2 regions of the Streptomyces sp. NPDC007808 genome follow, and region 1 is predicted to be linked to the other one. Evidence: riboswitches for the same ligand, from Rfam matches in the RefSeq annotation. Region 1 holds a riboswitch; the other holds the start of a gene.
The links. Region 1 has a riboswitch for thiamine pyrophosphate ahead of ACFYNL_RS12070 (thiamine ABC transporter substrate binding subunit). Riboswitches for the same ligand answer to the same signal wherever they lie in the genome.
Positions count from the first base shown of each region.

Region 2: another riboswitch for thiamine pyrophosphate. It lies ahead of thiO (glycine oxidase ThiO); the one in region 1 lies ahead of ACFYNL_RS12070 (thiamine ABC transporter substrate binding subunit).

Region 1 is NZ_JBIAEQ010000003.1:69,780-72,981, reverse strand. It holds gene ACFYNL_RS12080 (PP2C family protein-serine/threonine phosphatase) at 1-257, opposite strand, end outside; gene rlmN (23S rRNA (adenine(2503)-C(2))-methyltransferase RlmN) at 586-1,692, shown strand; TPP riboswitch at 1,717-1,822, shown strand; gene ACFYNL_RS12070 (thiamine ABC transporter substrate binding subunit) at 1,898-2,998, shown strand; gene ACFYNL_RS12065 (ABC transporter permease) at 2,974-3,202, shown strand, end outside.
Region 2 is NZ_JBIAEQ010000002.1:143,752-146,953, forward strand. It holds gene ACFYNL_RS06865 (NAD(P)/FAD-dependent oxidoreductase) at 1-898, opposite strand, end outside; gene ACFYNL_RS06870 (hypothetical protein) at 931-1,281, opposite strand; TPP riboswitch at 1,334-1,445, shown strand; gene thiO (glycine oxidase ThiO) at 1,443-2,609, shown strand; gene thiS (sulfur carrier protein ThiS) at 2,606-2,827, shown strand; gene ACFYNL_RS06885 (thiazole synthase) at 2,830-3,202, shown strand, end outside.

The DNA of each region.
Region 1 (3,202 bases):
CGCTGCAGGTCCATGTCGATCTTGCGGTTGGCCAGGACCGCTCGCAGGGATGCCTCCAGGTGGCGGGCGTCGGAGGCTGCCGGGTCCCGCGGGCTGCCGGGGAAGGCGTCGAAAAGGTAGCGGCCCACCACCTGGTCGCGGCTGCGTCCGGCCTGGCGCAGCCACGCGAGGTTGGCGTCGGCGAAGACCAGTTCGGGAGTCAGCAGAGCGACCGCGCCCGGCAGCGCTCTGAACACTGCCGCGTAGTCGATAATCATGGATGCAGGATATGGACAAATGGTGCGATTCATGCTTCCTGGCATCGCCCTGATGGAGACCCGCCCCTTCCTCTGTCGGCGGCAACCCGATCAGTGAACTAAGGCCTGGTCAACGGGGAGGTCCTCGGGTGCACCGCCCACAACCGCCAGGTCAAGGTCCGGCTTGATGAGGGGCCGGCAGCCGACGAGTGATCTCCGCTGGGCCGTCTCTGGGCCTTCTCTGGGCCGTCCGAGGCCGCTCAGCGGCGACCGGTGACGACTACCTACGGCAGCCGTAGCAGGCGACAGCCGCAGGTCACCCGATTCGATCTGCGACACTGGTACAGCCATGCCTAAGCCCGGAGAACTCACTTTCGTCGCCCCGCGCGGAGCCAAGAAGCCGCCGCGGCATCTTGCCGATCTCACGCCCGGAGAGCGCAAGGACGCCGTTGCCGCGATCGGCGAGAAGCCGTTTCGTGCCAAGCAGCTCTCGCAGCACTACTTCGCGCGGTACGCGCACGACCCGGAGCAGTGGACCGACATCCCCGCCGGTTCGCGCGACAAGCTGCGCGAGGAGCTGTTCCCTGAGCTGATGACCGTCGTACGGCATCTGTCGACCGACCAGGGCGACACCCGCAAGACGCTGTGGCGGCTGTTCGACGGGACGCTCGTGGAGTCGGTGCTGATGCGGTACCCGGACCGGGTGACGATGTGCATCAGCTCGCAGGCGGGGTGCGGGATGAACTGCCCGTTCTGTGCGACCGGGCAGGCGGGGCTGGACCGCAATCTGTCCACCGCCGAGATCGTCCACCAGATCGTGGACGGGATGCGGGCGCTGCGGGACGGAGAGGTGCCGGGTGGGCCGGCGAGGCTGTCGAACATCGTCTTCATGGGGATGGGCGAGCCGCTCGCCAACTACAACCGGGTCGTGGGGGCCATCCGGCGGCTGACCGATCCCGAGCCCGACGGGCTGGGGCTGTCCCAGCGCGGGATCACCGTCTCGACGGTCGGGCTCGTCCCGGCCATCCACCGGTTCGCCGACGAGGGCTTCAAGTGCCGGCTCGCCATCTCGCTGCACGCCCCCGACGACGAGCTGCGCGACACCCTCGTCCCCGTGAACACGCGGTGGAAGGTGCGGGAGGTCCTCGACGCCGGGTTCGAGTACGTCGCGAAGAGCGGACGGCGGCTGTCCATCGAGTACGCCCTCATCCGGGACATCAACGACCAGGCCTGGCGCGGTGACCGGCTCGGGCGGCTGCTCAAGGGCAAGCCCGTGCATGTGAACCTGATTCCGTTGAACCCGACTCCCGGTTCGAAGTGGACCGCCTCCCGGCCCGAGGACGAGAAGGCGTTCGTCGAAGCCATCGCCGCGCATGGTGTGCCGGTGACGATTCGGGACACCCGTGGTCAGGAGATCGACGGGGCGTGTGGGCAGCTCGCCGCGACCGAGCGGTAGTCTGACCGCCGTAAGAACATCTGCATATTCCGACAGGGGAGCGCCACAGCGCTGAGAGTGCGGCACCGGCCGCAGACCCTCCGAACCTGGCCCAGGTCATTCTGGGTAGGGAGATCGGTCACCACTCAAGCTGTTGCGCCCTGCCCGGAGCCCCTGGGGTTCCGGCCAGGGCCGCGTCTCTTCCTGGTCACTCCAGGAGGAATCAGTGAGCATCACCAAGTACAAGGCCACGGCCTCGCTCGCCGGTCTCGGTCTCCTCGCGCTGCCCGCGCTGGCCGCGTGCGGATCGTCCGACGGCGACGGCGCAGGGGGCAGCGGTGGTGGTTCCAAGACCGTCACGCTGGTCAGCCACAACTCGTGGGCCGTGTCCAAGGACGTCCTCGCCGCCTTCGAGAAGAAGTCCGGCTACAAGGTCAAGGTCCTGGAGGACGGCGACGCCGGGCAGGCCGTCAACAAGGCGATCCTGACCAAGGACAACCCGCAGGGCGACGTCTTCTTCGGCGTCGACAACACCCTGCTCTCCCGCGCGCTCGACAACGGGCTGTTCCAGTCGTACGAGGCCAAGGGCTCCGACCAGGTCCTGCCCGAGTACCGGGTCGACCAGGACAAGCACCGGGTGACGCCCGTCGACACCGGCGACATCTGCGTCAACTACGACAAGGCGTACTTCAGCGAGCACAAGCTGACCCCGCCCGCCTCCTTCGACGACCTGGTCAAGCCCGAGTACCGCAACCTCCTCGTCACCGAGAACGCCTCCACCTCCTCGCCGGGCCTGGGCTTCCTGCTCGGCACCGCCGCCAGGTACGGCGACGACGGCTGGCAGGACTACTGGAAGAAGCTGAAGGCCAACGGCGTCAAGGTCGTCGACGGCTGGGAGCAGGCCTACAACGAGGAGTTCTCCGGCTCCGCGGGCGGCAAGAAGGCCAAGGCCGACCGGCCGCTCGTCGTGTCGTACGCCTCCTCACCGCCCGCCGAGGTGATCTACGCCGATCCCAAGCCGACCACCGCGCCCACAGGCGTAGCGACCGGCACCTGCTTCCGCCAGGTCGAGTACGCGGGCCTGCTGAGCAACGCCCGCAACGCCGAGGGCGGCAAGGCGCTCCTCGACTTCCTGCTGAGCACGACGTTCCAGGAGGACATGCCGCTCAACATGTTCGTCTACCCGGTGCGCGAGGGCGCCCAGGTGCCGCCGGAGTTCACGAAGTACGGCCCGCAGGCGGAGGACCCCGAGACGATGGCCCCGGCGAAGATCGCCGACAACCGTGACGACTGGGTCAAGTCGTGGACCTCGCTCGTACTGAAGTAGCGGCCTCCCGCACGAGGGCCGCGCGGGGCGCGGCGGTGCCGCTCGGTCTCGTCGCCGTACCCGTCGCGTTCTTCGCGGTCTTCTTCGCCTATCCCGTCGCCGCCATCGTCGCGCGCGGTCTGAAGGCCGACGGGGCCTGGCAGTTCGGGCGCCTCCTGGATGTGCTCGCGGAGCCCGACATCCGGCACGTCCTGTGGTTCACCA
Region 2 (3,202 bases), on a different contig from region 1:
CGTTGTCCCAGTGGTGGACCAGGAGGCGCTCGCCGTACCTGCCCGAAGGGAACGAGGCGCAGTCACCGACGGCGTACACGTCCGGCACCGAGGTGCGCAGGTGGGAGTCGGCGACGACCTCGTCGTGCGCGCCGAGCTCGATGCCCGAACCGGCCAGCCATGCGGTGGCGGGCCGCGCCCCGATGCCGACCACCACGGCGCCAGCCGGGATCCGCGAGCCGTCGTCGAGGACGACCGCGCCGGGCTCGACGCGCTCCACACGCGCGTGCGTCCGCAGTACGGCCCCGCTGTCCGCGTACCAGGAGGTCATCGGCGCCGCCACCGCCGCGGGCAGCGCACCCGCGAGCGGTCGGTCGGCGGCCTCCACGACGGTCACCGCGCAGCCCGCCTCGCGCGCGGCCGTGGCGAACTCCGCACCGATCCAGCCCGCCCCGACGACGACGATGTCGTGCTGCCGTGCGAGCACCGGCCGCAGCCGCTCGGCGTCGTCCAGGGTGCGCAGCAGATGCACCCCCGGAACGCCTTCCGCACCCGGCAGCCGGATGGGTTCGGCGCCGGTGGCGAGCACGAGGACGTCGTACGGGACGGCCCCGGCCTCGGTGTCCAGCTCGTGGTCGGCGGAGCGCACGCCCAGCACCTCGCGCCCCAGCCGCAGTTCGATGTCGAGGGCGTCGAAGTCGACGTCGAAGGCGGAGCCTTCGGCGTTGCCGAGCAGGACGGCCTTGGACAGCGGAGGCCGGTCGTACGGCTGGTGGGGTTCGGCGCCGATCAGCGTGACCGTGCCGGTGAAGCCCTGTTCGCGCAGGGCGACCGCGGTCTGCACCCCGGCCATGCCCGCGCCCGCGACGACCACGCGTCGCGCCTGTGACGTGCCCTGTTGCTGCGTCTGCTCGCTCACCTGATCACCATAGACAACTGACAATTCGTCAGTCAGGGGGCGTGCTCAGTGACCTGCTCCACAACACTCGTGCCCCGACCCGCCTGCGACTCCCACTCCCAGCTCTCCGCCAGGCGCACCCGCCCGTCGGGCAGGTCGGTCACCGTCGACACACAGTGGCCCGACGACGTCGTCCCGTCGCGCTTGAGCTGCACGTACCGGAAGTCCAGCCGGTCACCTGCCCTGGTGCCGACCAGATACCCGCGCACGACGTCGCCGCCCGCGTACTCCGCCCAGATCTCACCGTCCTTCTCGTGGTAGGTGAACCGGGTGCGGGTACCCACCTGACCTGGGGCTTGGTCGGCCACGGGGGCGAGGACGAGTCCGTCGAGCGAGCGGGCCACGGGCACGGGCTCCCTTACTGAGGTCTGCGGCGTCGGGCTAGGGTGGCCAACGTAGAGCACTCGCGGGAGCCCGGACGCACCGGGCTGAGAGGGAGGCTGGCGGCCTCCGACCGTACGAACCTGATCCGGGTCATGCCGGCGAAGGGAGGGGCTGGACGCCCATGTCGCGTACGCGAACGTCAGACGTCCTTGTCATCGGGGGCGGAATCATCGGGCTCGTCACGGCGTGGCGGGCCGCGGGACGCGGGTTCACGACGGCCGTCGTGGATCCCGAGCCGGGCGGCGGCGCCGCCCAGGTGGCGGCCGGGATGCTGGCCGCCGTCACGGAACTGCACTACGGCGAGCAGACGCTGCTGGGTCTGAACCTGGCCTCGGCCCGCCGGTACCCGGACTTCGCCGCCGAGCTCACCGAGCTCACCGGCCATGACCTCGGCTACCGGCGCTGCGGCACGCTCGCCGTCGCGCTGGACTCCGACGACCGGGCCCACCTGCGGGAACTGCACGCCCTGCAGCGCCGCTCGGGGCTGGAATCCGAGTGGTTGTCGGGGCGTGAGTGCCGGCGCCTTGAGCCGATGCTCGCGCCGGGGGTGCGCGGCGGGCTGCGGGTGGACGGCGACCACCAGATCGATCCGCGGCGGCTGGCCGGGGCGCTGGTGGCCGCGTGCGAGCGGGCCGGTGTGGTCTTCCACCGGGCCTGGGCCGAGCGCTTCGACGTCGTACGGGACCGGGCCGCCGGCGTGACCACGGCGGACGGCACCCAGCTGCGCGCCGGCCAGGTGGTCCTCGCCGCCGGCAGTCGCAGCGGGCTGCTGCCCGGGGTCCCGGACGACGTGCTGCCGCCGGTGCGCCCCGTGAAGGGCCAGGTGCTGCGGCTGACCGTGCCGAAGCGGTACGCGCCGTTCCTGAGCCGGACCGTTCGGGCCGTGGTACGCGGCAGCCAGGTGTACCTCGTGCCGCGCGAGAGCGGGGAGCTGGTCGTCGGGGCGACGAGCGAGGAACTGGGCTGGGACACGACGGTGACCGCGGGCGGGGTGTACGAGTTGCTGCGCGACGCCCACGAGTTGGTGCCGGGCATCACGGAGCTGCCGCTCACCGAGACACGGGCCGGTCTGCGCCCCGGCTCCCCCGACAACGCGCCGCTGCTCGGCCCGACCGAGCTGACGGGGCTGCTGCTGGCCACCGGCCACTACCGCAACGGCGTGCTGCTCACACCGGTCACCGGCGACGCCATGGCGCACGTCCTGGCCACCGGTGAACTCCCCGAGGAGGCCAGGGCGTTCACGCCCAGGCGCTTCAGTCCCGCCGCACTCACGGAGCAGCCCGCATGAACACCCCGGTCAGGCCGGTCACCATCTCGGTCAACGGCGAGCGTCGTCAGATCGAGTCGGGCACGGCTCTCGACACGCTCGTGAAGTCCCTCACCGCGGCGCCCTCCGGGGTGGCCGCCGCCCTCAACGAAACCGTCGTCCCGCGCGCCCAGTGGCCGTCGACCCCCCTCGCCGACGGGGACCGTGTCGAGGTCCTCACCGCCGTCCAAGGAGGCTGACCATGGCCGACGATCCCTTTGTCATCGGCGACTCGTCCTTCACCTCCCGCCTGATCATGGGCACGGGAGGGGCGCCCAGCCTGGAGGTGCTGGAGCGGGCGCTGGTGGCGTCCGGGACGGAGCTGACCACGGTCGCGATGCGGCGGGTGGACCCGTCGGTGCACGGCTCCGTTCTGTCCGTCCTGGACAGGCTCGGCATCCGGGTGCTGCCGAACACGGCGGGGTGCTTCACGGCGGGTGAGGCCGTGCTGACGGCCCGCCTCGCGCGCGAGGCGCTCGGTACGGATCTGGTCAAGCTGGAGGTCATCGCCGACGAGCGGACCCTGCTGCCGGATCCGATCGAGCTGCTGGACGCGGCGGAGACGCTGGTGGACG